4 regions of the Sporacetigenium sp. TC11 genome follow, and region 1 is predicted to be linked to each of the others. Evidence: riboswitches for the same ligand, from Rfam matches in the RefSeq annotation. Region 1 holds a riboswitch; each other region holds the start of a gene.
The links. A riboswitch is a leader RNA that binds a small molecule or an ion and turns the genes downstream of it on or off. The one in region 1 is predicted to bind lysine.
Positions count from the first base shown of each region.

Region 1 (8,380 bases):
TCCTTACGTTAATAGTGCCGCAGTAGTTCCAGTGGGACTTACAAAACATAGAGAAGGACTATTTGAACTGGATATATTTAATAAAAAATCTTCAAAAGAACTTATAAATCAAATCAGAGAAATTCAATCTATGTATTTAAACAAGTTAGGAACTAGATTCGTATTTTTATCCGACGAGTTTTATATAATAGGTGATGAAAAGCTGTTAGATTATGATGAGTATGAAGGATTTATTCAATTGGAAAACGGAGTAGGACTTATGTGCAAGTTTGAGTCTGAAGTTCATGAGTATATAAAAAATTTACCAAAGAATAAATTAAAAAGCAACAAAAAAGTTTCCATAGCAACAGGATCTTCATCTTATGAATTTATGAAGAAAATAGCAAGTTATATAATGAATAATATAAGTGGACTAGACATAGTAGTATATAAAATAGACAATGTATTTTTTGGAGAAACAATAACTGTTTCAGGTCTAATAACAGCAAGTGACATTGTAAGTCAACTTAAAGATAAAGACTTAGGAGAAAATTTATTTATACCAAGAAGTATGTTAAAAGCTGATGAAGAAGTATTTTTAGATGATATAACTTTAGAAGGATTATCAAAAAAACTAAACATAGACGTAGTGCCTTGTAAAGTTGAAGCAAAAGATTTTATAGATAAACTTTTGAAATAAAAAAGGAGAATGAAAATGAGTAGACCTATAGTAGCGGTAGTTGGAAGACCAAATGTTGGGAAATCCACACTATTTAATAAATTAGCAGGAAAGAGGATATCAATAGTAGAAGATACTCCTGGAGTAACAAGAGATAGAATATTTGCAGAAGGTGAATGGCTTAATAAATATTATACTTTAATAGATACAGGTGGGATAGAACCTGAAAGTGAAGATATTATATTATCTCAAATGAGAAATCAAGCTATGTTGGCTATGGAAATGGCCCATGTAATACTATTTGTAGTTGACGGAAAAACAGGTATTACACCAGATGATAAAGAAGTAGCTCAAATACTAAGAAAAACTAATAGACCTGTAATATTAGTTGTAAACAAAATCGATAATCAAAAATTTAATGATAATGTGTACGATTTCTATGAGTTGGGATTTGGTAATGTAGTTCCTATATCAAGTGTTAATGGATTGGGAATAGGAGATTTATTAGATGAAGTTGTAGAAAACTTCCCAAGAGGATTAGAGACAGAGTATGACGAAGATGTAGTAAATGTATCTATAGTTGGTAAGCCTAATGCAGGTAAATCTTCTATATTAAACAATATATTAGGAGAAGAAAGAGTTATAGTTAGTCCTATAGCAGGTACTACGAGAGATGCAATAGATACTTACTTTGAACAAGGAGATCGTAAGTATTTACTAATAGATACAGCAGGACTTAGAAAAAAGAGTAAAATACATGAAAATATAGAAAAATACAGTGCTATAAGATCAATATCTGCTGTAGATAGAGCAGATATAGTTTTAATAGTTATAGATGCTACTGAAGGAGTTACAGAACAAGATACAAAGGTTGCAGGTCTAGCTCATGATGAAGGGAAAGGCTGTATATTTGTTGTAAACAAGTGGGACTTAATAGAAAAAAATGATAAAACTATGAGTTTATATACTAAAACTATAAAAGAGAAATTCCCATTTATGATGTATGCACCAGTAATATTCGTATCAGCTAAAACTAATCAAAGAATGGCTAAAATATTAGATACTGTAAACTTTGTATCAGAAGAACAAAATAAGAGAATTTCAACTTCAGTATTAAATGACGTTATAGGTGAAGCGGTACTTCTTAATCAACCACCTTCAGATAAAGGTAAGAGACTTAAGATATACTATGCTACTCAAACGGGAGTAAAACCACCTAGATTTACTTTATTTATAAATGATACACAATTAACTCACTTCTCTTATCAAAGATATTTAGAAAATAAAATAAGAGAGAATTTTGGATTTGAAGGAACATCTATACAATTTTCATACAAGGAAAAAGACAAGAAGAGATAGAATAATAACTTATAGGGGGGAATACAGTGATAACTTATATTATTATTGCCTTAATATCTTATTTTCTAGGCAACATATCTACTTCTTATATAGTAGGCAGAAAAGTTGCTAATGTAGACATAAGAACACAAGGTTCTGGAAATGCTGGAGCTACAAATGTTTTAAGAACACTTGGGAAAAAAGCTGCTGCTATAGCCTTTATTGGAGATATACTAAAGGGAAGTATAGCAGTGGTTATAGGACGCTATTTAGCAGGTAGGTATGGACTACAGCCTTTAGATGGAGCTTATGTAGGTGCTGTATTTGTTGTTCTAGGACATAACTGGCCAGCACTTCTTGGATTTAGAGGTGGAAAGGGAGTTGCAACATCTCTTGGTACTATGCTTGCAATATATCCTATTTATGCTTTAATTTGTTTAGCTATAAGTATTTTGATTATGTATAGATCAAAATACGTGTCATTAGGTTCAATACTAGGGATTACATGTTTTCCTGTAGCGATGGTTATTATAGGAAACAATAAAGCTGCTATAGTTGGATTTATACTTACAGCAATTGCTTTATACACCCATAGAGAAAATATAAAAAGACTTAAAAATGGTACAGAAAGAAAATTAGGGGAAAAGAAAAATATTTCTAAATAAATTATTTAGGTAGGTGTTAATAATGGAAAAAATGTGTGTATTGGGTTCTGGAAGTTGGGGGACTGCCCTTGCACTTGTTCTAGGTAAAAAAGGATATAATGTATCTCTTTGGACTTTAAGTGAAGAACAATGTGATAAAATAAATACAACTAGAGAAAATATAGATTATCTTCCAGGTGTTGTAATACCTAGTAATATAAATGTTACTACTGATATAAAAGAGGCTATAAAAGATAGTGTATTAGTAGTTCTTGCTGTGCCATCTCAAGCTGTAAGATCTGTATGCCAAAACATAAAAGGAATAATAAATGACAATCAAGTTTTGGTTGATGTAGCTAAGGGACTTGAAAAAGGAACAGGGCTTAGAATGTCTGAAGTTGTTAAAGAAGAACTTCCAAATAATAAATATGTTGTATTATCAGGACCTTCACATGCAGAAGAAGTTGGAAAAGACATACCTACTACAGTAGTTGCAGCATCACATAACATAAAAGATGCAGAACTTGTACAAGATGCATTTATGACTCCAAAATTTAGAGTTTATACAAATCCTGATGTCATTGGAGTAGAACTTGGTGGAGCATTAAAAAACATAATAGCATTTGGAGCAGGTGTATGTGATGGATTAGGATATGGTGACAATACAAAAGCTGCTCTTATGACTAGAGGAATAAGAGAAGTAGCTAGGCTAGGTGTAGCTATGGGAGCTGAGCCTAATACATTTTCTGGATTGTCTGGTATAGGTGATTTAATAGTTACATGTACTAGTATGCATAGTAGAAATAGAAGAGCTGGAATTCTTATAGGACAAGGAAAGAGTTTGGAAGAAACTTTGGCGACAGTAAAAATGGTAGTAGAAGGTATAACTGCTACTGAGGTAGCTTATGATGTATCTAAGAAGCTTAATATAGATATGCCTATAACTAATGCAATATATTCTGTACTTCATGACGGAGTAAATGCAAATGAAGCTGTTATAGGACTTATGATGAGAAATAAAACACATGAAATGGAAGAAATAGTTAATGATAGACTAGGCTTTTAATAGCCTAGTTTTTATGTTATAATAATTTTTAAATAAAAATTTAATAATAAATAAGAGAATAAGATAGAGGTCGCGTTTTCAAATAGTACTACTGTGGAGCTAAGCACGATGATATAGTGGGAAAGGTGCCAACGCCGAAATGTATAAATGATGCTTTAAGTTTATATGTTGGGGTTGTATATAATATATACAAAACTGTCACGAATATATAATATTTGTGGGGAGCTGTCTTAAGTTTTTAGATACTTATTTTTGTTTTGAATTAGTATTTCTAGAGCTTAAAGATAGTTATTTTTATCTTTAAGCTCTTTTTTATTTATAAGACATCGAGGAGGATATATAAATGAATATAATAGTGCAAAAATTTGGTGGAACATCAGTACAATCTCAGGAAAGAATGAATATGGTAAGTGATATAATACAAAATTATAAAAATGATGGATACGATGTAGTTATAGTTGTATCAGCAATGGGAAGAAAAGGTGATCCATATGCAACTGATACTTTAGTTGGATTATGCCAAAACGTGAATGAAGATTTACCAAAAAGAGAATTAGATATGATAATGCATTGCGGAGAAGTTATATCTGGATCTATATTTGTTAACTTATTAAACAGCAAAGGAATAGATGCAGTATTTTTAACAGGAGGACAAGCTGGAATAATAACAAATGGAGTATATGGAGATAGCAGAATAATAGACATAAGACCAGATAGAATATATAAAGAACTTTCAGAAGGGAAAGTCGTTGTAGTTGCAGGATTTCAAGGTATAACAGAAGATGGAGAAATTACTACTTTAGGCAGAGGCGGAAGCGATACCTCTGCTGTAGCTGTAGGGAAAGCCCTAAATTGTGATGTTGTTGAGATTTATACCGATGTAGACGGTATAATGACTGCTGATCCAAGAATACAACCTTCAGCTAAAGTGTTAAAACATATAAATTACGATGAGGTATTTCAAATGGCAGATAAGGGTGCAAAGGTTATACACCCTAGAGCTGTTGATATAGCAAAAAGTGGAAATATAACTATAAAAGTAAAAAACACTATGAACTTAGAACATGAAGGTACAGTAATAAGCGGCATAAGACCTAAGTTTGAAAATTTTGTAACATATGAAGAAAGTAGCTTAGTAACTTCAATAGCTCACCAAACTGGATTTACACAAGTCATAATAAGAAAATATAAAGAAGAAGATTTTATAAGTATATTAAATGAAATGGAAAAAAATAATGTAACTATAGATATGATAAATTTCTTCATAAAAGAAAAGGCATTTATAATAGATGCTACAAATACGAAAATAGTAAATAACATATTAGAAAAATATAATATAGAGTATGAAATAACACAAAAATGTTCAAAGGTTACTATAATAGGAAGTAAAATATCTGATGTTCCAGGGGTTATGGCAAGAATTGTAATGGTATTATCTAATAATAATATAGAACTCCTTCAAACATCGGATTCTGAGATGACAATATCTTGTTTAGTAAAAGAATCTGATATGATAAAATCTGTTAATTATCTACATGATACATTTGAACTATAAATATATTTTATAGTATGGTGTATTTAATGTTACAGGCTTGCATATATATTATTATGTATTATTTGGGGGAGAAATAATTTGTACTTATTTTAAGCTTTATCATATAAAGTTGTAATAATAACATTTCCCCCTAAATATAATTTAATAAGAAATTATATGCAGGAGGGATAAGGATGAACAACATATATGAAGATATAGCTAGAAGAACCCAGGGCGATATATACATAGGTGTAGTTGGACCTGTAAGAACAGGGAAATCTACTTTTATCAGAAAGTTTATGGAAACTTTGGTTCTTCCAAATATGGATAACGAGTACAAAAAAGAAAGAGCTTTAGACGAAATACCACAAAGTGGTTCAGGAAAGACTATAATGACTGTTGAACCTAAGTTTGTTCCAGCTGATGGTGCAGAAATAAAAATAAGAGACAATGTATCTATGAAGGTTAGAATGATTGACTGTGTAGGATACATAGTTGATGGAGCATTAGGTCACGAAGAAGATGGAAGACAAAGACTAGTTTCAACTCCATGGTCTAGTGAAGCTATGCCATTTGAAAAGGCAGCTGAAATAGGAACTAAAAAAGTTATAAGAGACCATTCAACAATAGGAATTGTTATTATAACTGATGGGACTGTAACGGGAATAGAAAGAAGAAACTACGTATATCCAGAAGAAAGAGTAATAAGCGAATTAAAGTCTCTAAATAAGCCATTTGCTATAGTATTAAATACTTTATATCCAGAAAGAGAAGAAACATTAGAGTTAAAGAGAGGTCTAGAAGAAAAATATGCAATGCCAGTTCTTCCGCTAAACATAGTTGATATGAGCGAATCAGATATAGAAAAGGTTATGGAAACTGTATTATTTGACTTTCCAGTAAGAGAAATAAATATAAACTTACCTAAGTGGGTAGAAGGATTAGAAAAAAATCACTGGGTTAAAAATAATATAATATTCTCATTAAAAGAAAGTATATCTACTATAGATAAAATAAGAGATGTCGATTCTATAGTAAGAAGTTTTATTGATTTAGATTTCTTAGATAAAACTTATTTAGATAATGTAGAATTAGGAGAAGGTATAGTTAATATAAAACTAGAAACAAAACAAGATCTATTCTACAATATACTAGAAGAAAAAAGTGGATTTAGAATAGATGGAGACTATCAATTATTAAACCTATTATCTAAATTAGCTAAAGTAAAAACTGAGTATGATAAGGTAGAGCAAGCTCTAATAGATGTTAGAACTAAGGGATATGGATTAGTTCCTCCATCATTAGATGAGTTGACACTAGCTGAACCTGAAATAGTAAAACAAGGTAAGCAATATGGAGTTAAGTTAAGAGCAACAGCTCCATCTCTACACTTAATAAGAGCTGATATAGCTACTGAAGTTTCTCCAGTTGTAGGAACAGAAAAACAAGGAGAAGAGCTAGTTAAATACTTATTAGATGGCTTTGAATCAAATCCTAGTGAAATATGGCAATCAAACATGTTTGGCAAGTCATTACATGACTTAGTAAAAGAACAATTACAAAATAAGTTATACATGATGCCAGATGATGTTAGAATAAAAATGCAAAAAACATTACAAAGAATAATAAATGAAGGAAGCGCTAATGTTATAACAATAATATTATAGAATAAAAAAAGATGCCAACCACTATGGAAGGCATCTTTTTTTATCGTTAAAAACTTGTCTCAGAAAATATAAAATATTCTAAATATTTTAGTAATTGTATTGCAATTATAGAATTAAACCAGTATAATAATCATATAATCTAATAAGTAAAGAAAATTATGAATATTATTTAAAAGGGGGAAGCTGTTTTATGGAGGGTTTTGTAAATGCGCTCAATAACATCATCTGGAGTAACGCACTTATAATTTTGTGTTTAGGAACAGGTCTTTATTTTTCTTTAAGAACTCGTTTCATGCAAGTAAGACACGTAAAAGAAATGATAATTTTATTATTAAAAGGTGAAAAATCAGAACAAGGGATATCATCTTTCCAAGCAATATGTGTTTCACTTGCTGGTCGTGTTGGTACTGGTAACATAGCAGGGGTTGCAACTGCAATAGCTATGGGGGGACCAGGAGCACTGTTTTGGATGTGGGCTATAGCATTCCTAGGTGCAGGATCAGCATTTGTTGAATCAGTATTAGGTCAGGTATACAAAGAAGAAGCAGACGGTCAATACCGTGGAGGTCCAGCGTACTATATAGAAAAGGGTATGGGGCAAAAATGGTATGGAATAACTTTTGCAGTAGCTACAGTTATAGCAATGGGATTCTTCTTACCAGGTGTTCAATCTAACTCTATAGCAGTAGGTGTTCAAAATGCATTTGGAGTAAGCACAGTTGTAACAGGTGGAATATTAGTTGTATTATTAGCAGCAATAATATATGGCGGGTTAAAAAGAATAGCTTCTTCTGCTGAATTTATAGTTCCTTTTATGGCAGGCGCTTATATATTAATGGCTATAATAATAATAATTCTTAATATAGGTCAATTACCAGATGTTATATCTTTAGTATTTAGATCTGCATTTGGTGGAGAACAAGCATTTGCTGGTATATTAGGTTCTACTATAGCTTGGGGTGTTAAAAGAGGTATATACTCAAATGAAGCTGGTCAAGGTACTGGACCACATGCTGCAGCAGCTGCAGAAGTTAATCACCCAGCTAAACAAGGTTTCGTTCAAGCATTCTCAGTATATGTTGATACATTGTTCGTATGTTCAGCTACAGGCTTTATGATATTAATGACTGGAAGCTACAATGTAGTAAGTCCAAATGGTGGATTTATAACTGAAAACTTACCAGGTGTTGAATTTGGTCCTGCATTTACTCAAATAGCAATAGATAAGTTTATACCAGGATTTGGTGGAGCATTCGTTGCTATAGCATTATTCTTCTTTGCATTTACTACATTAATGGCATATTACTACATGTCAGAAACTAATATAACTTATTTATGTAATAGAGTATTTAAAACAAATAATACAAAAGTAATGACACATATATTAAGATTAGTAATATTAGGATCTACATTCTATGGTACTATAAAAACTGCTGCATTAGCATGGACAATGGGTGATATAGGTGTTGGATT
Region 1 is NZ_JBYVNY010000001.1:421,988-430,367, reverse strand. It holds gene ACUSRV_RS02105 (DUF512 domain-containing protein) at 1-679, shown strand, start outside; gene der (ribosome biogenesis GTPase Der) at 689-2,017, shown strand; gene plsY (glycerol-3-phosphate 1-O-acyltransferase PlsY) at 2,044-2,661, shown strand; gene ACUSRV_RS02090 (NAD(P)H-dependent glycerol-3-phosphate dehydrogenase) at 2,684-3,706, shown strand; lysine riboswitch at 3,763-3,942, shown strand; gene dapG (aspartate kinase) at 4,050-5,261, shown strand; gene spoIVA (stage IV sporulation protein A) at 5,435-6,907, shown strand; gene ACUSRV_RS02075 (alanine/glycine:cation symporter family protein) at 7,098-8,380, shown strand, end outside.

Region 2 (8,380 bases), on a different contig from region 1:
CTAGATATAATGCTTCCTAATATAGATGGATATTCTCTTTGTAAGATGATTAGAGCCAAATCGGATGTACCTATTATTATGTTAACAGCATTAGACGATGAAAAAGATGAGGTTAAGGGATTTGAGTTAGGGGTTGACGATTATATTACAAAGCCATTTTCATTTAATATACTTATAAGAAGAGTTGAAGCTGTACTTAGAAGATATAACAAAGTAGATAACCTCAATATATTAAAATTTGAAGGAATACATATGGATATTGATGCCTATAAAGTGTATGTAGATGAAAATGAAATAGAGCTTACTACAAAAGAATTTGAGATATTAAAAATGTTACTTGAGAACATAGGAAAGGTTTTAAGTAGAGAGGTTATGTTAGACAAGTTATGGGGATATGAATACTACGGTGATGCAAGGGTTATAGATACACATATTAAAAACATAAGACAGAAAACGGGAATACAATATATAAAAACTGTTAAAGGAATAGGATATAAAATTGATAAGTAATTTAGTATATAAAATAAAAAATAATATAGCTTATAAAATATTTTTTATAACTAGCGCATTATTAGTGTCTATGGCCTTTATAATTTATACAACTATGTATATTGAATTACCTAATTATTATTATAGATATAAAGCAGAGAGTTTAGAAAAAGGGGTCAAGCAATTAGTAGGCAAAGTAGATACTTTAACATTTTTAGAATCAAAAGAGTTATTAGATGAATTTTGTGAAGAATATAATGTGCAACTTACTATTTACGATCTAGATGGAAACATATTGTATATACCTTTTAATGTTATCCAAATAGGAGGTATTTCATCACCGGCAACAACAGATGTATATAAAGAAAATCCAGATGAAAAATATATATATCTAGAAGCTTCACCTGTAAAATTTGAAGATATAGTAACGGTGTTTAAGGTTAATGCAACTTTGCAACCTATTGATGAAGCAGCTACTGTAATTTTAAGATTTGCACCTTATATAGGAGCTATTATTTTGTTAATGTGTATTATAAGTGGATATGTATATTCGAAAATAATATCAAAGCCACTTATACAATTAAATTTTGCAGCACAGAGAATGATTAAACTTGATTTTGATACGAAATGTAAAGTATATTCTCAAGATGAATTAGGCCAGCTTTCAAATAGCCTTAATGAACTTTCATTTAACTTACAAAACACTATGAATGAATTAACACAAGCAAATAAAAAACTAAGAAATGATATAGAAAGAGAAAGAGAGCTAGAAGAACAAAGAAAAATATTTGTAGCCACTATATCCCATGAATTAAAAACACCTATAACCGCTGTAAAAGGGCAACTTGAAGGTATGATACACAACATAGGATCTTATAAAGATAGAGATAGATACTTAAAAAGATCTTTTGATATTATGGAGCATATGGAAAAGTTAGTTTATGAAATGATGGAAATATATAAACTAGAGAACTCAGAATTTAAACCCAATATACAAAATATGAATATATCAAATATGGTATACGATATATCCAAAAGCTTTGAATACTTTTTAATATCTAAAGATCTTACTATAGTAAATAAAATACAAGATAATTTATATATAAAGGGTGACCAACAACTTATTAGAAAAGCAATATCAAATGTAGTTAGTAATGCTGTGAAATACTCAAAAGAGAAAGAAAAGGTAATTATCAGATTGTATGAAAGAGAAAACAAAGTAGTATTAGAAGTTTTAAATACTGGAGCATCTATAGAAGAAGAAAAACTAACTAAGGTTTTTGAACCTTTTTATAGATTAGAGAAGTCAAGAAATAGAAACACAGGAGGAAGCGGGTTAGGTCTTTATATAGTTAAGAAAATATTAGAATTAAATAATGTAAGTTATGAACTAAAAAATGTAGAGCAAGGAGTATTATTTACTATAATATTTTAAAATATATATTTACAAATTTATAATTTGTGTTATAATTAACTTTATTAAAAATAAATACAAAAAGATAGAGGTCGCGTTACCAAATAGTACTATTGTGGAGATAAGCACAGTGAAACGATAGGAAAGGTGTTGACGCCGAAATGTATAAATGATGCTTTAAGTTTATATGTTGGTGTTGTGTAAAATATGTACAACATTGTCACAAAGAGATTTGTGGAGAGCTATCTTAAGTTCGTGAATGCTAATAAGCAATATTTTTGAATTAGTATTTAAGGGCCTAAGGATAGTATGTTCCTTGGGCCTTTTTTATTACGAAGATTAAGATGTTACTGCAGAATCTCCATCTTATCAAAATTTATGGAGGGATTAATTATGATTGAGACAGTGAATGGGACGCTATACTTTGATGGATGTAATACTGTGGAGTTAGCTAAAAAATATAAAACACCGCTATATGTAGTTTCAGATAGTATATTAAGAGAAAAGGGAAGAGAAGTAAGAAATAGTTTTTTAAACAAATACGAAAATGTTAGAGCTGTTTATGCATCAAAAGCATTATTAAATTTAGCTATGTGTAAAATCGTACAAAGAGAAGGTCTAGGCCTAGACGTAGTTTCAGGAGGGGAATTATATATTGCTATAAGTTCTAATTTCCCTATGGAGGATATAATATTCCATGGAAATAATAAGTCAAAAGAAGAACTTATTATGGCGGTTAAGTATGGAGTAGGTAGAATAGTAGTAGATAGCTTAAGTGAGTTAGAGTTATTAGAAGAAATTTGTAAGAATTTAAACAAAGAGGCTAATATATTATTTAGAATTACTCCAGAGGTAAGTGCTAATACTCATAGACATATAAGTACAGGACAAAAAGATTCGAAGTTTGGAATTCCATTACTTCAAATAGATGAGGCTATAAAAATTGCTATATATTCAAATTATATAAATTTTAAAGGTATTCACTTTCATGTAGGATCTCAACTATTTTCAAATGAATCACACTTAAAAGCTTTAAGAGTAGCTATAGGTTGGATAGAACACATAAAAAATGAATATGACTATGAAATAGAGGACTTAAATATAGGTGGAGGATTTGGTATAAAATACGTTGAAGGAGATATAGAAGTTGGTTTAAATGAGTTTTTAGAACCAGTAATGAATGAATTAGAATGTGAATTTGAAAGAAGAAATTTAAAAAGACCGTGTGTAATAATAGAGCCAGGTAGATGGTTTGTAGGAAGCGCTGGAATAACATTATATAATGTAGGAAGTATAAAAAATATAGAAGGCGTTAGAAAATATGTATCAATTGATGGAGGACTAAGCGATAATCCAAGAGTTGCACTCTATGATGCTAAATACTCTGCAATAGTTGCAAATAAGGCTAATACTATAGAAAAAGAAATAGTAACAATAGGTGGAAAATGCTGTGAATCAGGTGATATACTTATAAGAGATATAGAGCTACCTATAGTAGAAAGAAACGATATATTAGCTGTATTAAATACAGGTGCATATAATGACTCAATGGCTAGTAATTACAATAAAGCACTAAGACCTGCTATTGTTCTAGTAAGTGAAGGAAATAGCTATGTTATCAAAAAAAGAGAAAGTTATGAAGATTTAATATCTAAGGATGTTATTCCACAGTGTTTAATAAACCTAGATGAAGTTGCATATAGTGAAATAATTTAAAACCTTATTGTGGATTTTTCCACAATAAGGTTTTTTGTTTTTTATTAACTTGATCTATATACATCTAATCCTACTCCAAGTAAGGACGATAATACAACTAAAGCAAAAAGAGCTATTAGATAGACTCTATCAAAGTCCTTACTAGCAATACTTTTCTCCCCAGCATAGATACAAAATAAGAGTATACTACCTAATACAAATATTATATATGACCCCATACCAAAAGTATTTATAAAAGACTGAATAATGTTAAAAAAAGCGTTAGAATTATTCATAGAATCCCCACCCCACAAAGTAATAATTAGCAATTAAAATATAAATAGTTATATATTTAAAAATATTCAACTATATATAATACTATAGAAAGAATTATATATAGTTGAATATTTTTAAATATTGTAAAAAATCTGAAAATTCAAAAGGCTTGTTATACAATATTTTATGCAGGGGGAAGTAACTTGAGTCATATAAAAAATATAAAAATAGAAAATTTTAGAAAGCTAAAAAGTATAGAGCTAAAAGACACAAAAGATATAAATATACTAATAGGAGAAAACAACAGCGGAAAAACTAGTATACTTGAATCAATAATGTTTTTAGAATATCCAAATGATATAAATAGATTGATTTTATTATATAAAGTAAGAGAAGTATTAAAAAATAACGAAAAATCAAGTTGGTATAAATCATTTATAAACATGTTTAATAAAGAATTTGATAAAAAAAATATATCTTTGAGTGGTGAGGTTGAAAATAAGAAAATACAAATAAGTATAGATGGATATGAAGAATATCTATTTAGATTAGCGGAAGAAGAACTTCCTGTGTCAGTGTTTAGTGGAAAATACAAATTAATTATAAATAATAAGGAATATGAGAAAAAATTTTCAGTAAGAGAAGATGATTACGAAATCTTATACCAAGATAATAATTCGTTTATTCCTATGAAGTATATATCTCCTATAGACCACTATATGCAAAGTAGATATGTTGAGTATATAAGTAAATCTATAAAGCTAGGGAAAAAACAAGATATACTGGAAATGATGAAAATATTTGATAAAAATATAGATGGCTTTGATTTAATAACAGAAAACAATATTACATCTTTATATATTAATCATAAAATAAATGGAATTTTACCTATATCTGCATTTGGTGATGGAATAAAAAAAGCTATAACAATATCATCATCAGTAATAGAAGCTATAGATGGAATCCTACTTATAGATGAAATAGAAACTGCAATACATGCAAGAGCCCTTAAGGATTTCTTTAAATGGCTTATGGAAATATGTAAAAGATACAATACACAGATATTCTTAACTACTCATAGTATAGAAGCTATAGATGCATTAATAGAGGGCGGCATAGATTATATAGCTGATATAGCATGCTATAGATTAGAGAGTGATAATCATGATACTTACGTTAATAGATTTTCAGGGGAGCAATTATATAGTATAAGATCTAATATGGGTTTGGATGTGAGATGATATGAGATATTATTATTTTTTAGTTGAAGGTCCTCATGATGAGGCTGCTATTGGGAAGGTACTTCAAATATTAGGATTAAGACAAATAAAAAATAAAGAAGATACACCTTATATATGGCAAGGATTAATTCCAAATAAATATCCTTTTATTGAGGGTAGATTAGAGAAAATAAGTCCTATTCCAGATTTTTATAAGTCTGAAGATGTATGTGTTGCTATAAAAGCAGCTTTAGGAGAAACGAGAATAATATCAGAACTAAATAACACTATAGCAATAATGCAAAGAGAACAATTAAAGCAATTAAATGGAATATTAGTAGTATGTGATGCAGACAACAAAAGCGCCAATGAAAAGTACAATGATTTCATATTAAATATAACAAAAAGAAAAGAATTAAATTTTGATGAATCTTGCTTTATAAATAGAGAAGGATATTTTAAAGATATAAAAATAAAATGTGATATTTATGTATTTCCTAATAATAAAGACAGTGGAACTCTAGAAGATATATTATTGGAAGGAGCAAAAGTTCAATACGATGATTTATTAGAAAATGCTTTAAACTATATAGAAAATGTTGATAATAAGTACAAAAGTAAACTGTCAGTTTCAAAAAATAAAAAGGCAATTATAGGAAGTATGGCCAGTGTATTAAGTCCTGGAGTTGCAAATCAAGTTTCTATAAAAAATGATAAATGGATAGATCAGAGTAATATATTTAAAAGTGAAAAAATACAAATATTATATAAATTTATTGAGAATTTTATAAAGGATTAATAAAATCCGCATAAATAGATACTTTATAATCTATTTATGCGGATTTTAACTTGCACATTTCTAAAACTCTAAGCATATCATATTTATAAATCTATATATTATAATATTTAGATAAAATAATTTGGGGGGGTTGTTATGGTGTCATTTAACATTAAGACTAATCGTGCATTTACATTTATTAGAAAATGGGCATGGATTTTTACTTTGTTAGTAGCTCTAGGTGGGCTTTACTATCCTAGGTTAGGTATTTTGGTTTTACCTATTATGTTGTCACTCACTATTATGTCTTTTTTCAAGGGTAGATATTGGTGCGGAAATTTTTGTCCACATGGAAGTTTATATGATACTGTTTTATTAAAATACAGTAAAAATAAAAAGATACCTAAATTTTTTAGAAGTAGAATACTAGGAATTTTATTTTTTTCCTGGTTTGGATTTAATATTATAAGAAAATTAATTAAAGTATCTTCAATTTATGGTACAGCACCGTTTTTAGATAAATTAGGGTTTATATTTGTTGCAAGTTATTTAATGGTATTGATTATAGGTGTTCCTTTAAGTGTAATTTTAACACCACGTACATGGTGTCAATTTTGTCCAATGGGGATGCTTCAAACACTATCATATAAACTAGGGAAGTTATTAGGAGTAGCAAAAGTAACTGATAAGAAAATAACTATAAAGTGTAAGGAGATGTGTCATAACTGTGGTAAATGCTCTAGAGTATGTCCAATGCAGTTAACCCCATATTTAGAATTCAATAATAATAATCAATTTGATAATGAAAAATGTATAAGATGTTCAACTTGCATAGTTAATTGTCCAGCAAAAGTACTTTCATTATCAAGTAAAGAAGAATCATGTAGGTTTATAAATGAGACTGATATTACATCTTGTAAAGACAGAAAAAATATAAAAGCTAAGATTATTAATATAAAAGAATTAACTGATAACATCATAGAATATACATTTAAATTTATAAGCCCTAACACGGTAAGTTATAAGGCTGGTCAGTTTATTCTTATAAACATACAGGATAATCCTTATATGAATCGAGCTTATTCAATATCATCATTTAATAAAGATGATTCTGTGTTAAGTATAACAGTAAAAAACATGGCAAATGGATATGGGACTCAACTAATGTACAAAACCTTTAAAATTGGAGATTATGTTGAACTTCAAGGTCCAATGGGAAATGAACTTGTTGTTGACAAAACAGCAGAGAAAATTCTATTACTTGCAACAGGTATAGGAATAACGCCATTTTTACCAATAGTTAAGGATATAATAAAAAATCCTAGAAACATAAAAAATGTTAAACTCGTATATGGTGCAAGTTATGAAAGGGATTTTATATATGACGATGAATTTACTAAAATATCTTGTGATAACAATGTTTTTGAATATATAAAAGTGACTTCACGTGATAAAAACTTTAAAGGGGCACATGGGCGTATTACAGATGTTATTAAGGATATTGACTTAAATGATTATAAAATTTATATATGTGGATCAGAGTCTGTCGTTAAGTCAATAATAGAATTTTTATGTGACTTTGGAGCTAATAGAATAAATATATTTACTGAAGGTAACTAAAATTATATAAAATTTTCTAAGCAATAATATAAGAGGCTTTAGATTTAATCTAAAGCCTCTTATTATTATCCAACTATTACTAACTCTTTGTTAGCTTTATTTAATATTTCGCAACCATCTTCAGTTACTAAAACTAGGTCTTCTATTCTAACTCCAACTTCTCCTGTTAAGTATATACCTGGTTCTACAGAGAATATCATACCAGGTTGTACTGTATCAGTATTTATAGAAGATACATCACCCATATCATGACATTCTATACCTATAGAGTGACCAGTTCTATGAGTAAAGTACTTACCATAACCTTTAGACTCTATATAATCTCTAGCAGCAGCATCTATATCACAGAATCTAACGCCAGGCTTAACTATTTGTATAGCTCTTTTGTTAGCTTCTAATACTATATCAAACACTTCTCTTGATTTATCTGATACAGATTTGTAGAATACAGTTCTAGTCATATCTGAACAATAAGAATCTTTTACACATCCGATATCTATTATAACGCTATCTCCTTCTTTAACAATAGTATTATCTGGTTCATGATGAGGGTCAGCGCCATTAGCACCAAAACCTATTATTGGGTCAAATGAGAAACCGTCAGCTCCTAATTCTTCATATATAGAAGTTAGTTCTTGAGCCATTTGCTTTTCAGTAAGTCCTTTAGGCAATAACTCTATCATTCTTTCTACAGCCATATCGTTTATTCTTGAAGCTTCTCTCATGAAATCCTTTTCTTCATCATCTTTATACATTCTAGCTCTATCAACTATTTCAGAACCATTTACAAATGCACTTCCGCCTCTTAAGTCCATAAGTTTTAATAAGAAACGAGCTGGCCAATTTTTATCAACACCCATTGGTTTAGTTTTATCAACATATTGAGAT
Region 2 is NZ_JBYVNY010000002.1:344,173-352,552, forward strand. It holds gene ACUSRV_RS04640 (response regulator transcription factor) at 1-510, shown strand, start outside; gene ACUSRV_RS04645 (sensor histidine kinase) at 500-1,924, shown strand; lysine riboswitch at 1,982-2,156, shown strand; gene lysA (diaminopimelate decarboxylase) at 2,297-3,619, shown strand; gene ACUSRV_RS04655 (hypothetical protein) at 3,664-3,894, opposite strand; gene ACUSRV_RS04660 (AAA family ATPase) at 4,078-5,115, shown strand; gene ACUSRV_RS04665 (DUF3226 domain-containing protein) at 5,117-5,893, shown strand; gene ACUSRV_RS04670 (4Fe-4S binding protein) at 6,029-7,492, shown strand; gene ACUSRV_RS04675 (M24 family metallopeptidase) at 7,558-8,380, opposite strand, start outside.
Region 2: linked by a shared signal. The riboswitch ahead of lysA (diaminopimelate decarboxylase) and the one ahead of dapG (aspartate kinase) in region 1 are both predicted to bind lysine.

Region 3 (8,380 bases), on a different contig from region 1:
TATTATAAAAATAAATTGGGGAGATTTATATGAAAAATTATAGAAAAATGTGTTTGTTTATTATGTTTTTGACACTGATAGTTACACTTAATTACTTTTCACCTTATTTGATAATAGATGGTTTAGTAAATAATGTTTTAGGGGGAGCTTTTTTCCTTTGGATGTTTATGCTTGTTAGTTCCTTGTTTATGGGAAGGGCATTTTGTTCTTATGTATGTCCATATGGAGGGCTACAAATGATAATAGATTTCTGTGAAAAAAAGCCACTAAAAGAAGTTTATTGGCTTAAAAAAACCAAACATGTAATTGGGATAGTGTGGTTAGGTACAATAGTAATTATATTTGCTAAAAATATAGGCAACTTTAATATAGATTTACTTTATTTAACAGAAAAGTTTATTTCAGTAGATAATGTACAAAAGTTTATAGGATATTTGGTAATTGTAGTATTACTTTCAATACTTCCTATATTTTTAGGAAAAAGAGCAACATGTAGATATATTTGTCCTATGTCTATTTTAAATATATTAGGGACTAAGATAAAAAACAAAATAAATCTAACCTCATTAAACATGTATTCACACAAAGATAATTGTATAGGATGTAAAAAATGTAACAAGGTATGTCCTATGAGTTTAGATGTATCAACGATGGTTAAAACAGATAATATGGAAAACATTGAATGTATATTATGCGGAGAATGTGTTAAAACTTGCAACTCCAAGGCTATAACTAGGGAATATAACAAAAGAAGTTGTCATAAAGTAATAAGTGATATTTAATGGTATTTTGTCTAGTATTTTATTATGTAACGTAGGATACGCCTTTTATTTTTTGATTTTATTATAATTTGATTATAGATAAGGTCACAACATTAATACAAATAAATTTACACAGTTTGATTTCAGTCACAGAATTAAAAGCAAATTATTTGTATAATAAAATTATCAAATTTAAATAAATTTAAAATATAAAAATAAGGGGTGTTTTATATGAAAAAAATAGATAAATTAGCAGCAATATTAAAAAAATTAAACATTGAAGGTGCAACTGAAGAAAACAGAAAAATAGCACTTGAATTAGTAGCTGACATAAATCCACTAGAATTATCAATGGCTGAGCAAAAGCTAATTGAAGAAGGCATGAAACCTGAAGATTTAAGACATTTATGTGATATACACATGGAAGTATTAAAAGATGAACTTGAAAAACTTAGAGCTCAAGTTGAAGAAGGTCACGTTCTTCATACATTAATAATTGAACATGATGAAATACTAAAATTCCTATCAGAACTTGATGAAGCAAATATACACATTCAAAAAATGGATTCATACAAAGAAGATCCTATATTTAATAGATTAGGAGAATTAGCAGAAAACTTACTAGGTGCAGAGCCACATCACAAAAGAGAAGAAGATGTATTGTTTATAGCAATGGAAAATAGACAAATAACAGGACCAACTAGAATAATGAGAATGGAACATGATGATTTAAGAGAAAGAAAACATACAATAAAAGAATTGGCAGAAAAAGTTTCAGAAATGGACTTTGCTGAGTTTAAAGAAAAATTAGATGAAGCAGCTAAGTATATAGTATTCCACTTAAGAGATCATATATTTAAAGAAAACTATATACTTTATCCAACAGCTATGGAATCTATAACTGAAAAAGAAGCATGGGAAAAAATGAAAGACGATTGTGATAAAGTTGGATACTGCACATTCACTCCAAATAAATAGATAAATATTTGGTCTGTCTCAAAATGATTTTTAAGATCATTTAAGAGGCAGGCTTTTTGTGTGTCTAAATTCAAAATATTATTATAAAATTTTAGACTAAAAATATTATTTATAGTTAAAAATAAATACAAATATACCATTAAGAAGTTAACAAATCATCAAATAAAGGAGTGATTTTAATGCTTAAATGGGCTTTGATTTTTTTAGTAATCTCAGTAATAGCTGGATTATTCGGCTTTGGTAAAATATCAAATGTATCAGGTAATATTTCAAAATTTATATTCTTTATAATTATAGCTATAGTTGTTTTATTAGTTATTTTCGGACGTAGTTTATTTTAGTTGTTTTATAATTTGATATATGAAGTTATGAAAAGTACTTATGAGTATAAAAATTCATAAGTACTTTTATTTTTTGTAGATTTATAATCTTGCAGATTCATTTGTTATATTTAGAAGATAAAATGAATTTGACTAAGATGGTACTATATAGTACTATATAATAAGTTAGAAAGGGTGATAATATTGACTGAAGGTAGATTAGGTGGGTTATTAATAAGTAAAATAAACTTCTTGTCTGGAAGATTGTTCACCAGGTTATTAAAATCTAAAAAAGTAAAAGAGATAAATAATGCTCAGGGCAAAATATTATTTGTATTAAATAAAAAAGGACAGATAGCTATAAATGATTTAGGAAATGAGTTATCACTAGGAAAATCAACTCTTACAAGTATGTTAGATAGGTTAGAAGAGGGTGGATATATAAATAAAGAAATAAGTACTGAGGATAAAAGAAAGACATTGATTTCTCTTAATAAGAAGTCTGACGATATAGTTTCTGAATATGAAGAAGTAGTAAAAACTATGGGAAATATATATTACAAAGGATTTACTAATGAAGAGATAGTTAAATTTGAATCTTATTTAAAGAGAGTATATTCAAACTTAGAATATTTTAATAAAGACATGAAGTAGGGGGAATATATATGGCAAATGTAGTGGCTTTTGTAGGAAGCCCGAGAAAAAATGGAAATATAGATACATTAGTTCAAGAAGTAATAAATGGGTCTGCTAAAAATAATGTAAAAAGTAAAATTTATTATTTAAATGATATGAATATAAAAGGGTGTCAGGGATGTCTTTATTGTAGAAAACACAATAGTTGTATTATCAAAGATGATATGACTGAAGTTTATGAAGATGTAAAAAATGCGGATTATATTATAATAGGTTCACCTGTATATATCTGCCAAGTATCAGCGCAAACAAAGTTATTATTAGATAGATTTTACCCTTTAACAGAAATAGATAAAGTAAGTCATACTCCAAGGTTTGGAAAGAAAAAGCTTATAATGGTATATTCACAAGCAGCTCCATTTTCTTTTATATTTGGAAATTATTTTAGATATACAGCTAAGCACTTAAAAGGTATGGGACTTGAAATACATAAGACTATTATATCTACTAAGGCATTTGAAAAAGATTCTACTAGACATAATGATAAATTACTTAGAAAAGCTTATAATATAGGGGAAAATATAGAAGACTAAAATTATAAAATAATAAATTAATATTATTTTGAGAAATATTATTGACTATTACTGTAATACTTGTTAAGATTGCTATTAATAATAGAAAAACAAGTTAATAATATAAACAATATGATATAGAGGCCGCGGGAGTAAAGAGTACTGTATAGGAAAGGTGCAACCGCCGAAATGCATAAATTTTATGTGTTGGGACTATGTTTAATAAGCATAGTACTGTTTTTAGATTACCGCCCAGTTTTCTAAACGCGCGCTATATCATGTTGGGGCAAAAGGGATTTGCTTTGTATAAAATTGTATTTTTTTATATAAAACAGTCATGAGAACCTTTTGCTCATGGCTGTTTTTTAATATCAAAAAGTAATTTTAAAAAATTTGTTGAGGTGATTGGTATGAAAAAAGTAAATGTAGCAATAGTAGGTGCCACTGGTATGGTAGGAAGAACATTTTTAAAAGTTCTAGAAGAAAGAGATTTTCCTATAGAAAATTTATATTTACTTGCATCAAAAAAATCCGCTGGGGAAACTGTTCAATTTAAGGGTAAGGACTACATAATTGAAGAACTAAATGAAAATTCATTTGATAAGGGGATCGACATTGCTCTATTTTCAGCAGGGGGAGATATTAGTAAAAAATATGCACCTATTGCTAGAGAAAAAGGAGTTATTGCTGTAGACAATAGTAGTGCTTGGAGAATGGATAAGGATATTCCTCTAGTAGTTCCTGAGGTTAACCCAGAGGAAGTAAAAAACCACAATGGAATAATAGCTAATCCTAACTGCTCAACTATTCAAGCAGTAGTTCCACTAAAGGCTTTGCATGATAGATTTAAAATCAAAAGAATAGTGTATTCAACATATCAAGCAGTTGCTGGATCTGGAGTTAAAGGTATTACAGATCTACAAGAAGGGGTAAAAGGAAATGAAAATAAACTGTATCCTCATCCGATAGCTTATAACTGTATACCTCATATAGATGTATTCATGGACAATGGCTATACTAAAGAAGAAATGAAAATGATAGAAGAAACTAAAAAAATATTAAACGATTACGATCTTAAAGTAACAGCTACAACAGTAAGGGTTCCAGTATTTTATGGACATAGTGAATCTATAAATGTAGAGTTTGAAAAAGAATTTGAAATTGAAGAAGTATTCAACATTTTAAGAAATACTGAAGGAGTAGTAGTAGTTGATAATCTAGATAAAAATGAGTATCCACTAGCATTGAATGTTGAAGGAAAAGATGAGGTATATGTTGGAAGAATTAGAAGAGATTTTAGTTTAGATAATGGTATTAATATGTGGGTAGTTGCTGACAACATAAGAAAAGGTGCTGCAACTAATACAGTTCAAATAGCTGAGCTTTTATTAAAATATAATTTAGTATAGAAGGGATGATTTTTATGTTATTTAAAGGATCTGGGGTTGCTTTAGTTACTCCTTTTAAGGATGGTAAGGTAAATTTTGAAAAGCTTGGAGAAGTTGTAGAATATCATATAGAAAACAATACAGATGCTTTAATCGTTTGTGGCACTACTGGAGAAGCATCTACAATGAGTGACGAAGAACAACTTCAAGTAATAAAATATGTAGTTGAAAAAACTAATAAAAGAATTCCTGTAATAGCAGGAACAGGTTCAAATAATACTGCTCATTCAATACACTTAAGTCAAAAAGCGGAAGAATATGGAGTTGATGGTCTTTTAGTAATAACACCATATTATAACAAGTCCACTCAAAGGGGCGTAATAGCTCACTTTGAAGCTATTGCAAGCTCAGTAAATATACCTATAATAGCTTATAATGTACCAGGTAGAACAGGAGTTAATATACAACCATCAACTCTTGTTGAACTAGCTAAGATAAAAAATATAATAGCAATAAAAGAAGCTAGTGGAGATATAGCACAAGTTGCTGAAATGGGAAGATTAGTTCCAGAAGGTTTTGCAATATACTCAGGAAATGACGATATGATTTTACCTCTTTTATCTTTAGGTGGAGTTGGAGTGATTTCAGTAGTTGCAAATATATGCCCTAAAGATACACATGATTTAGTCTCTAAGTATTTTGAAGGTGATATTGAAGGTTCTAGAAAGTTACAACTTGATATGAAACCTTTAATAGATGCTTTATTTATAGAAGTAAACCCTATTCCAGTTAAAACAGCTATGAATTTATTAGAATTTGAAATGGGTGAGCTTAGACTTCCTCTTGTTGAAATGAGTGAATGTAACTTAGAGGTTCTAAAAAAAGAATTAATTAATTATGGATTTAAACTAGTATAAATTATTGTATAGTTAGGAGAAACATATGATTAAAGTTATCGTTAATGGTTCCCTTGGAAAAATGGGAAAAGTCTTAACAGACTCAATAAATGAAGACAAAGATTTTGAATTACTTGCAGGAGTATCTAAGTTTCAAGCTGAAAATATAACTTATCCTATATATTCAAGTATATTAGATATTAAAGAAAAAGCAGACGTTATTATTGACTTTTCAAATCCTGAAAGTCTAAAAGATTTGTTAACTTATTCTAAAAATACAAAAACTCCTATGGTAATTGCAACAACTGGATACAGCGATGAAGAACTTGATATGATAAAAGAAACTTCTAATGAAGTTCCTATATTTCACAGCTCTAACATGTCACTTGGAGTTAATTTATTGTTAAAATTAGTTGAAGTAGCTGCTAAGGCCTTAACTAATTTTGACATAGAAATAGTTGAAAAACACCATAATAAAAAAGTAGATGCTCCTAGTGGTACTGCTTTAATGATAGCTAATGAAATTAAAAATGTTTTATCAAGCGCTGAGTTTAATTATGGAAGACATGGAGTAGATGCAAAAAGAAAAGAAGGCGAAATAGGAATTCATGCTGTAAGAGGTGGAACAATAGTAGGGGACCACTCTGTTATATTTGCTGGGAAAGATGAGGTTGTAGAAATAAATCATATAGCTTCATCAAAGGAGATATTTGCGCAAGGTTCAATGAAAGCTGCAAAGTTTATTGTAAATAAAGAAAATGGATATTACAATATGAAAGATATAGTAAGTTTATAATTTTGGAGGGTATCGACTAATGATGAAAATGACAGATCCATATGAAATAGCAAAGTTTATAAAAGAATCTACAAAAAAAACACCTGTTAAAGTGTACTTAAATGGAGAATTAAAAGATGAGAATTATGAAAATGTAAAAATATTTGGAGTTGAAGGTTCTTATGTATTAATTGGAGGTCACGAGGATATAACAGTAGTGTTAGAAGAAAATAAAGATAGTATAGTAGATTATCATATAGAGTTTGATAGAAGAAATTCAGCTATACCTATGTATAATTACCTTAATGAAAATGCTAGAATTGAACCTGGTGCAATTATAAGAGATATGGTATCAATAGGAAAGAATGCTGTTATAATGATGGGAGCAGTACTTAATATAGGGGCTGAAATAGGCGAAGGAACTATGGTTGATATGAATGCAGTAGTGGGTGCAAGAGGAACTTTAGGTAAGAATGTTCACCTTGGTGCAGGTGCTGTTGTTGCAGGTGTACTTGAACCCCCTTCAGCTAGTCCAGTTATTGTAGAAGATGAAGTTTTAATAGGAGCTAATGCAGTTATATTAGAAGGTGTAAAAATAGGGAAAGGAGCAGTTGTAGCAGCAGGAGCTGTTGTAACTGAAGATGTTCCTGAAGGAGCTGTAGTAGCGGGATCTCCTGCTAAGATAATTAAGATGAAAGATGCTAAAACAGCGGAAAAAACTAAATTAATGGAAGACTTAAGAGGCTAGAAATAGAAATCTATATTTATAGTGAGTTAAAAAAGAGGTGCGAAACTAAATTTTGCACCTCTTTTTTGTTTGGGAAAAAAATATTATAAACAAAAAGTATTTACATATGGTAATAAATGTGATATTATTTCATTAAAGATAATGATAATTATTATCAATAAATAAAAATTATCATATGCTTTGTATAATTTTAAAAATAGGAGGGGAGAAAATGTCTTATAAATCTAATTCTTGTATTTTCAGAGAGAAAAATGAAGATGATTTTTTAACTTGGCTAGTTGAAATACTAGGACCTGTTCTTATTGGATCAAAACCGGCAGAATTAATTAGCTTACCAAAATATGATAGTAAATTAATAAAAAAAGTTGAAAAAATAGAAAAATACATAGGTAATTGTCATAGGATTTCATATAGAATAATTACATATAAAAACACCAGTATAAAAGTATTATTTTATAATCCAATATCTCTTGAGAGCCATTTAGTTGAAAACAGGAATATAAAGTTTCTTAAGTCTGTTGGGTATCCAAATGAGTATAAGTTTCAGGATTATCTAAAGTTTCTTATAGATAAAATTGAAAATGGGTGTATACCAAGTGAGATAGGCGTTTTCTTAGGTTATCCATTAAAAGATATAATAGGATTTATAGGACATCCTTCTCTTAAACTTACTAAAGTTAATGGTTGGAGAGTGTATGGCGATCCCAGGGTATCGGATAGAAAATTTAATGAATTTTTAGATGCAAAGAATAAAATAAGGAATTTATTAAGTCAATATGCACCTGAAAAAGTATTAGCTTTAATTTAATTTTATACAAAGTTATTTTAATATTAAATTTAGGAGGGATAATATGAAAAATATTACAGTTATTTTCTGGAGTGGTACAGGCAACACAGAAATTATGGCTAATGCCATAGCAGAAGGTGCTAAAGTTAATGGAGACGTAGTAAAAGTTCTTACTGTAGAAGAAGCTACTAAAGAAGATGTTATAAATTCTGACTTAATTGCACTTGGTTGCCCATCCATGGGAGCTGAAGTTTTAGAAGATGATCTTATGGAACCATTTATAGAATCTCTTATTGATATAGATTATACTGATAAAGCCATTGCCTTATTTGGGTCATATGATTGGGGTGATGGTGAATGGATGAGGGATTGGCAAAGTAGAATGATTGGTTATGGGGCAAACTTAGTTGATGATGGGTTAATAATTAATTTAACGCCTAATGATGAGGGATTAAGTTTATGCAAAAAGTTAGGCGAAAAGTTAGCTAATGCTTAAATAACTACATAATATAGTTAAAA
Region 3 is NZ_JBYVNY010000002.1:537,312-545,691, reverse strand. It holds gene ACUSRV_RS05680 (CPBP family intramembrane glutamic endopeptidase) at 1-8, shown strand, start outside; gene ACUSRV_RS05675 (4Fe-4S binding protein) at 30-782, shown strand; gene ACUSRV_RS05670 (DUF438 domain-containing protein) at 993-1,739, shown strand; gene ACUSRV_RS05665 (DUF1328 domain-containing protein) at 1,919-2,080, shown strand; gene ACUSRV_RS05660 (MarR family winged helix-turn-helix transcriptional regulator) at 2,264-2,713, shown strand; gene ACUSRV_RS05655 (flavodoxin family protein) at 2,725-3,288, shown strand; lysine riboswitch at 3,398-3,549, shown strand; gene ACUSRV_RS05650 (aspartate-semialdehyde dehydrogenase) at 3,678-4,676, shown strand; gene dapA (4-hydroxy-tetrahydrodipicolinate synthase) at 4,691-5,572, shown strand; gene dapB (4-hydroxy-tetrahydrodipicolinate reductase) at 5,598-6,347, shown strand; gene dapD (2,3,4,5-tetrahydropyridine-2,6-dicarboxylate N-acetyltransferase) at 6,367-7,074, shown strand; gene ACUSRV_RS05630 (DUF3793 family protein) at 7,286-7,882, shown strand; gene ACUSRV_RS05625 (flavodoxin) at 7,926-8,357, shown strand.
Region 3: linked by a shared signal. The riboswitch ahead of ACUSRV_RS05650 (aspartate-semialdehyde dehydrogenase) and the one ahead of dapG (aspartate kinase) in region 1 are both predicted to bind lysine.

Region 4 (8,380 bases), on a different contig from region 1:
CTAAACACTTTCTAGCTCCTTCTTCTTCTTCCTCTGTTAATGGTATATATTTTGTAAGTTCATCAACAGTTTCAATTCTATTTTTTACTTGCCATTTCCAATCATTCCATTCCTCATTAGTTACATTTGGAAAAAGTTCAGCTCTTCTATTTACTTTCATATTCCCATCCCCCTTTTATTATTTATACATATAAATCTTGGAATATATTTTTTAAAACCTCAGATTCTCTTAGATCCTCTAAAGTTACATCAGCATGCCCCTTTGTATATCCATTTCCTATTATCATTGTTACGTCTTTTCCTACACCTTCTGCTCCTAATGCTGATTTTGTAAAGCTTGTAGCCATAGAGAAGAAATAAACTGTTCCATCATCTTTAACAGGAAGTATTGTTGACATTTCTGTATTTGGAACATTTACAACGTTTATAGCTACATCTATTTCTTTACCGTCATTTGCCTCAAGAACTTTATTTAAAACATCTATTGGCTCTTGAGCATCTGCAATTATTACCTTATGGCAAAAACCTGTTTTTTCTAAGAAATCTCTGCTTTTTTCATTTCTAACAAGGCCTATTACATTTTTTCCTTTTTTCTTTGCTTCATAGCAGCAAAGCATTCCTGATTTTCCATTAGCTCCAAGTACTAAAACTGAATCCCCTTCTTTTACAAGATTTCTAGTTTGAGCTGGTGCTCCTGCTACATCAAGAGCTGCAAGTGCCAAAGTTTCTTCCATATCCTTTGGTAGAACTGCATAAATTCCACTTTCAAATAATATTGCTTTACCTTTTATTTCTACTCTATCTATATCAGGTTTTATATCTATTATTTCTTCTATTTTTAGAGGAGTCAATGAAAGTGATACTAGCGTTGCTATTTTATCTCCTTCATTTAAATCTATTTTTCCTTTTAAGCCTTCCCCTATTTTTTCTATAGTTCCAATTAACATTCCCCCAGAACCTGTAACCGGGTTTTGCATTTTTCCTTTTTCATTAACTATTTCTAGTATTCTATTTTTTATTTTTTCAATATCGTGCTTACATTCTTCTTCTATTTGAGTAAAACTTGCAGAGTCTATATTCAATGCTTGAACATCTATTAACACTTCATTATCAAATATAGTCATATCATTACATATTTTAGTTGCTGCTTGAGGTAGAACACCCTTTGGTTCTATTACTCTGTGAGTTCCGTATTTACATCCGATTTGCATATATTTATCCCCCTTCTTATAAAGCTTCTACTACTTCATCTATCTCCATAATTTTTAAGTCGTCAGCTATTATTAAATCAGCATCCGTTAAATCTTTTATTTCTTCTACAGTTACACTTGGATTTATTTCTTTTAATAAAAGTCCTTCCTTCGTAACTTCCATTACTCCAAGCTCTGTAACTATTAAATCAACTGCGCCCGCTGCAGTAAGAGGTAATGTACAACTTTTTAATATTTTTGATTTTCCCTTTGCAGTATGTTGCATAGCAACTATTACCTTTTTGGCTCCAGTAACTAAATCCATTGCTCCACCCATACCTGGAACTAACTTCCCTGGTATAATCCAGTTAGCTAAATTCCCTTTTTGATCTACTTCAAGTGCTCCAAGAACTGTCATATCAACATGGCCTCCTCTAATAAGACCGAATGACATTGATGTATCAAAGAAAGCTCCATTAGGAAGTATAGTTACATATTGTCCACCAGCATTTGTTATATTTATATTTTCTTCTCCACGCTCTGGTGCTTTTCCCATTCCAACCATTCCATTTTCTGATTGAAAAGTTACATTTATTCCTTCAGGTATATAATTTGTAACTAAAGTTGGAAGGCCTATTCCTAGGTTTACTAATTGCCCATCTTTAAGTTCTTGTGCAACTCTTTTTGCTATTATTTGTTTAGCATCCAAACTACTCTCCCCCTTTTACTATGTGATGAACTAGTACTCCAGGAGTCATTACTGAATCTGGATCTATTTCTCCAACATCGACTATACTATCAGCTTCAACTATTACAGTATCTGCTGCCATAGCTATTAAAGGATTAAAGTTTTTTGTAGTTCCTTTATAGAATGTATTTCCAAATTTATCTACTGTACTTCCCTTAACTAAAGCTAAATCTGCTCTTAAAGGAAGTTCAAGTAAATAATCTTTTCCATTTATGTTAAGCTTTTCTTTACCCTCTTCAACTAATGTATTAACTCCAGTTGGAGTAAGTATTCCCCCAAGTCCAAATCCACCTGCTCTTACTCTTTCAATAAGTGTTCCTTGAGGAGAAAGTTCAACATCTAAAACTCCTTCATTCATAAGCTTTCCTGTTTGAGGATTGGTTCCTATGTGAGATGCTATAACCTTTTTTACTTGGTTATTCACAATAAGTCTTCCTATTCCTTTATCAACAAAGCTTGTGTCATTACCTATAATAGTTAAGTTACGTACATCCATTTCTATTAATAAATCTATTAATTTTTCAGGTGTTCCACAGCCCAAAAATCCGCCTATCATTATAGTCATATCATCTTTTATTAAATCTTTTAAATCATTAGCATTCACAAGTTTGTTCATATTGTACCTCCTTAAGCCCTAGAATTTTTCTAGTTTCAGCAGGAGTTGCTATTTCTCTTCCAAGCTCTTTTGCTATTCTCACTACTTTTTCGACAAGTTCTGCATTCGATTTTGCTAAAACTCCTTTAGATATATAAACGTTGTCTTCAAATCCTACTCTTACATGGCCCCCCATAATTATTGAAATAGCAGCCATTTCAAATTCACTTCTTCCTATTCCAGCTACAGTAAACGTTGCATCATGAGGTATGCTTTCTTTCATAAATACTAAGTCCCTTGGAGATGCACTAATTCCACCGTTTACTCCCATTACGAAGTTAAAATGCATTGGAGCTTTTATGTATCCTTTTCTGTGAAGTCTTAAAGCCATGTCTATCATACCTTTGTCAAATACTTCAATCTCTGGCTTTATATCAAGGCCTATCATTTTTTCTCCAAATTCTTTTATTGTGTTTTCAGTGTTTACAAATATATCGTCTCCACCAAAGTTACAAGTTCCACAATCTAGAGTTGCCATTTCTGGCTTTAAATTAACTGGTTGAAGTCTTTCTGCATTGCTCATTCCAACAGCCCCACCAGTAGATGGCTGAATTATAGCATCTGGACATCTTCTTTTTATTTCTTCTATACATTCTCTAAATCTATTTATATCTTGCGTTGGAGTCCCATCATCATTTCTAACATGAAGGTGAATAATACTAGCCCCTGCCTTATATGCCTTTTCTGCTTCTTCTCCTATTTCAGTTACTGTATAAGGAACACTAGGGTTGTGCTCCTTAGTAACTTCTGCTCCACATATAGCTGCAGTTATTATTAATTTTTCCATAATGTTCCCCCCTATTTTCTTTGCTTATCCTTTGGAACTACACAAGTTCCACTTGCTCTACATACAACTATTGGCTCTTGTAGTACATCTGCAGCTGAATCATTTATATCCTGTCTTGGAACTATAACTTTTCTAGCTTCAAATACCATTTTTCTTGATGTATTTCCACAGTGTACTATTTCTCCAACTGCTTCTATATAATCACCTGCATATACTGGAGCTAAAAATTCAACAGAGTCGTATGCTCTAAAAAGTCCTTCATCTCCATCATTTATAATTAAAAGTTCTGTTGCTACGTCACCAAATAAGTTAAGCATCTTAGCTCCATCAACTAAATTTCCACCATAGTGTGCATCATGCATACTCATTCTCATTCGTATAACTGCTTTCATATTAATACCCCCCTCTATTTTTTAAACAGTTGCAGCCACTTCTTCACTTTCTTTTGCTAATTTTAATTCTTCTATAAGAGCTGGTATTACTTTATTTACATCTCCTACTATTCCAACATCAGCTACTTCAAATATTGGTGCAGATAGATTTTTATTTATAGCTATTATAAATTCAGATTCTTCCATTCCAGCTACGTGCTGTATTGCCCCGGAAATACCACAAGCTATGTAAAGATCCGGTCTTACTGTTTTACCTGTTTGACCTACTTGTCTTGCGCTATCTATAACTCCTGCATCTACCATAGCACGAGAAGCAGATACTATTCCCCCAAGGTTTTGTGCAAGTTCTTCAAGAGCTTCGAAGTTTTCTTTAGTTCCAACTCCTCTACCTCCAGAAACTAATATATTAGCTTCTTCAATATTAACCTTTTGCTTTTCTTCTTTTACAACTTCAAGTATTTCAACATTCATATCTTCTTTTGTAAATTCTATTATGTATTCTTCAATATTACCTTCTCTACTTTCATCTTTAGCAAGCTTTTGCATTACCCCTGGTCTTACTGTAGTCATTTGTGGTCTGTAATCTGGGCAAACTATTGTAGCCATTATGTTTCCACCAAATGCTGGTCTTGTCATAAGTAAATTATTGTTTTCTTCATCTATATCAAGTGAAGTACAGTCTGCTGTAAGTCCTGTATGTACTCTAGCAGAAACTCTAGGAGCTAAGTCTCTTCCTATTGCAGTTGCTCCTATTAACATAGCTTCAGGCTTTTTATCATTTATAAGAATTGTAAGTGCTTTCGTATAAGGCTCTGTCATATATATATCAAGTGCCTTATCATCTACTACAACTACATCATCTGCTCCGTATGATATAAGATCTTTTGCTTTATCTTTTATGTCATGGCCTAATATTACTGCTGTAAGTTTTGAATTTAATTTATCTGCTATCTCTCTTCCTTTTCCTAAAAGTTCTATTGATACATTTTGAACTTTTTTACCTCTTTGCTCTACGAAAACCCAAACACCTTTATATTCTGAAATACTCATATTAAGATCCCCCCTAAGTTATATAATGTATTTTTCCTTTAGTTTTTCAACTATTATTTTTGCTCCCTCTTTTGCATCTACTTCAAATACTTTTCCAGCACTCTTTGCTCCCTTAGTAAATGATTTTTTAACTTTAGTAGGAGAACCTTTAAGACCCATATTTGCCATGTCAACTTCTATATCATTTACAGTCCATATCTCTACTTGCTTTTCTCTATAAGCATCAAATATGCCCCCTACACTCATGTATCTAGGTTCATTCATTTCCTTTAATGTAGTTATAAGACATGGAGTTTTAACCTTTATTTTGTGATATCCATCTTCAAATACTCTTTTTAATATAATATCTTTTTCATATATATCTAAATCCTCAACATAACTTACATGAGGTATTTGTAAATGTTCTGCTATTTGAGGTCCAACTTGTGCTGTATCTCCATCTATTGCCTGTCTTCCAGCTATTATTAAATCGTAATCTAATTTTTTAAGTGCTCCTGCTATTGTACTTGATGTAGCCCATGTATCTGCACCTGCAAATGCTCTATCAGTTAAAAGTATTGCTCTATCTACACCCATTGCAAATGCTTCTCTTAATGCTTCTTCAGCTTGTGGTGGCCCCATTGTAATTACTGTAATATTTGCTCCAATTTCATCTTTTAATCTTAGAGCTGCTTCAAGTCCACTCTTATCATCTGGATTTATAATACTTGGTATCCCATCTCTTATTAATGTTCCTGTTTTAGGATCAAGTCTAACTTCTGTAGTATCTGGTACTTGTTTTATACAAACAACTATATTCATGTTTAATCCCCCCTGTTTATTTAAGTACGTTAGCCGCTATAACCATTCTTTGAACTTCTGAAGTTCCTTCATATATTTCTGTTATCTTTGCATCTCTCATCATTCTCTCTACTGGATATTCTCTTGTATATCCGTATCCACCATGTAACTGTACTGCCTTTGTTGTAACTTCCATTGCTGTTTCTGAAGCATATAATTTTGCCATTGCAGCTTCTTTAGAGAAAGTTACCCCTAGGTCTTTAGTCTTAGCAGCCTTGTAAACAAGCATTCTTGCTGCTTCAGTTTTTGTACTCATATCTGCAACCTGGAATTGCGTATTTTGGAAATATGATATAGGTTTTCCAAATTGTCTTCTTTCTTTTACATAAGAAACAGTTTCATCTATTGCTCCTTGAGCTATACCTAATGCTTGAGCTGCTATTCCTATACGTCCACCGTCTAGTGTTTTCATAGCAATACCAAATCCCTTACCTTCTTTTCCAAGTAAGTTTTCTTTTGGAATTCTACAGTTTTCAAATATAAGTTCACAAGTTGCAGAACCCTTTATTCCAAGTTTGTGCTCTTGTTTTCCTATGCTAAATCCTTCAGTTCCTTTTTCAACTATGAATGCTGATATACCCTTTGTCCCTTTACTTTTATCTGTCATTGCCATAACTATGTAAGTATCTGCATATCCTGCATTAGTTATAAATATCTTAGAACCATTTATTATGTATTCATCTCCATCTAAAACTGCTATAGTTTGTTGACCAGCAGCATCAGTTCCTGCATTAGGTTCAGTTAATCCAAATGCCCCTAATTTTTCTCCCTTTGCTAGCGGAGTTAAATATTTTTGTTTTTGAGCCTCTGTTCCAAATTCATAAATAGGTGCTGCACATAATGAAGTATGAGCAGAAACTATTACCCCAGTAGTTCCACAAACCTTAGATAATTCTTCTACCGCCATAGCATAAGCTAAATTATCTGCACCTTGACCTCCATATTCCTTAGGAAAAGGTATTCCCATAAAGCCATACTTTGCTAATTTTTTAACAGTTTTTATAGGAAATTCTTCCTTTTCATCTACCTCATGGGCAAAAGGCTTTACCTCTTTATCTGCAAATTCCTTATACATTTTTTGGAGCATATTATGCTCTTTTGAAAAACAAAATTCCATTGTTATTCCCCCTTTTTTATTGTCTTCTATTATTAATGTTTATAAATAAAAGGCACTGAAAGATTTTCAGTGCTTTTTTCTACAATAGAAAAAAGCTATAAATGTAATGAAAATCCTTCTTTTCACTACATAAATAGCTCTCCATAATATCTTATGGCAGTTATAGGGCATTTCTGCTCTATACCCAAGAACATACTTAAGAACAAATATATTCTTTCGGCAAAGAAACCATTCGCTTTTAGTATCGGACGTTCTTATCCTTAACATCTAAAAGTTACCCTTTTCCTTGCACCTCTATTTATGCCAATTTTTAATTTTGCCTTTATTTATAATGTTTATAATATTCTTGATTTGATTGTATATCTTTGACTAATTATTGTCAATCCCATTTTTGGCTTTTTATGTAAATTTTTGGAAATCGATTAAAAATTAATTAGCTCGTACTTATACAAATATATATGCATAAAAAAAGCTATTTATGCAATGAAAATTTTTCTTTTCACTACATAAATAGCTCTCCATAACAATCTATGGCAGTTATAGGGCACTTCTGCTCTATACCCAAGAACATACTCAAGAACAAATATATTCTTTCGGCAAAGAAACCATTCACTTTCAGTATCGGATGTTCTTATCCTTAACATCTAAAAGCTACCCTTCCCCCTGCACCTCTATTTATGTTAAAATTTTTACTTTTTTAATCTTGTTTATAACTTTCATACTATTTCTTGTTTTCATTATATATTTTAATCCATATATTGTCAATTGTATTTTTGAATTTTTAATCGAAATTTTCAGAAAATATTTTTAATTATTCAACTTCATTTTCACTTTCTGAATTTTCATTTTCAATTATTTTATTTTCTAAATTCTTTTTTCTGTTATCCAATGGATTTAGGTTTATATGATGAACTCTTTCTTCTTCACCTGGCTTCATTATAACATCTTCCATGCGAATTTTACCATTTGGAGTATGAGCTATAACTTGAGCTTGTCTATAACCCTTATGATAAACCCATGTATAATTGTCGTTTACTAATTCATCTAAGTCTTCAGATGATATTAAAGCTTTTGCTTGAGGCTTACCGTATTTATCTTTTAATATTACTGCTATAGTTTCATCGTCTATAACTTCATATTCATTTTTTTCTTTTGGATTTACAATTTCTAAGTTAGATTTTCTGTTGTCTAATGTGTCTCCATTTATATGCTTGATTGGAGCTTTCGTGTCTAATATTACAGATTGAAGGTTTCTCTTAGTACCTTTCATTTTCTTATTTGCTTTATTTACAGTTAAGTTTTGAACTAAGTAGCTATTAAAATCTTTGTGCCATTCAGCAAACCAATCTCCTATAGCTTGAACTTTTTCTAGATCTTCAGTATCTATTTTAGCCACAAACTCAGCATTCTTTTTATTAAGTATTGTAATAAGGGTAACTGAACCTTGAGTTTCATACTTATTTTCTTTTGTCTTATAATTATTTATGACAAACACCTCTTTCTTTTATTCATATCATTTAAGTGTAACAGAATTAAACAATAAAAGCTAATAAGTTTTATTTTAAACTTATTAGCTTATTTACATACATTAATTACACAAT
Region 4 is NZ_JBYVNY010000008.1:75,119-83,498, forward strand. It holds gene kamA (lysine 2,3-aminomutase) at 1-160, opposite strand, end outside; gene kdd (L-erythro-3,5-diaminohexanoate dehydrogenase) at 183-1,211, opposite strand; gene ACUSRV_RS12120 (3-oxoacid CoA-transferase subunit B) at 1,228-1,899, opposite strand; gene atoD (acetate CoA-transferase subunit alpha) at 1,901-2,554, opposite strand; gene kce (3-keto-5-aminohexanoate cleavage enzyme) at 2,532-3,380, opposite strand; gene kal (3-aminobutyryl-CoA ammonia lyase) at 3,392-3,772, opposite strand; gene ACUSRV_RS12140 (electron transfer flavoprotein subunit alpha/FixB family protein) at 3,794-4,822, opposite strand; gene ACUSRV_RS12145 (electron transfer flavoprotein subunit beta) at 4,841-5,623, opposite strand; gene ACUSRV_RS12150 (acyl-CoA dehydrogenase) at 5,640-6,779, opposite strand; lysine riboswitch at 6,906-7,084, opposite strand; lysine riboswitch at 7,283-7,461, opposite strand; gene ACUSRV_RS12155 (hypothetical protein) at 7,591-8,274, opposite strand.
Region 4: linked by a shared signal. The riboswitch ahead of ACUSRV_RS12150 (acyl-CoA dehydrogenase) and the one ahead of dapG (aspartate kinase) in region 1 are both predicted to bind lysine.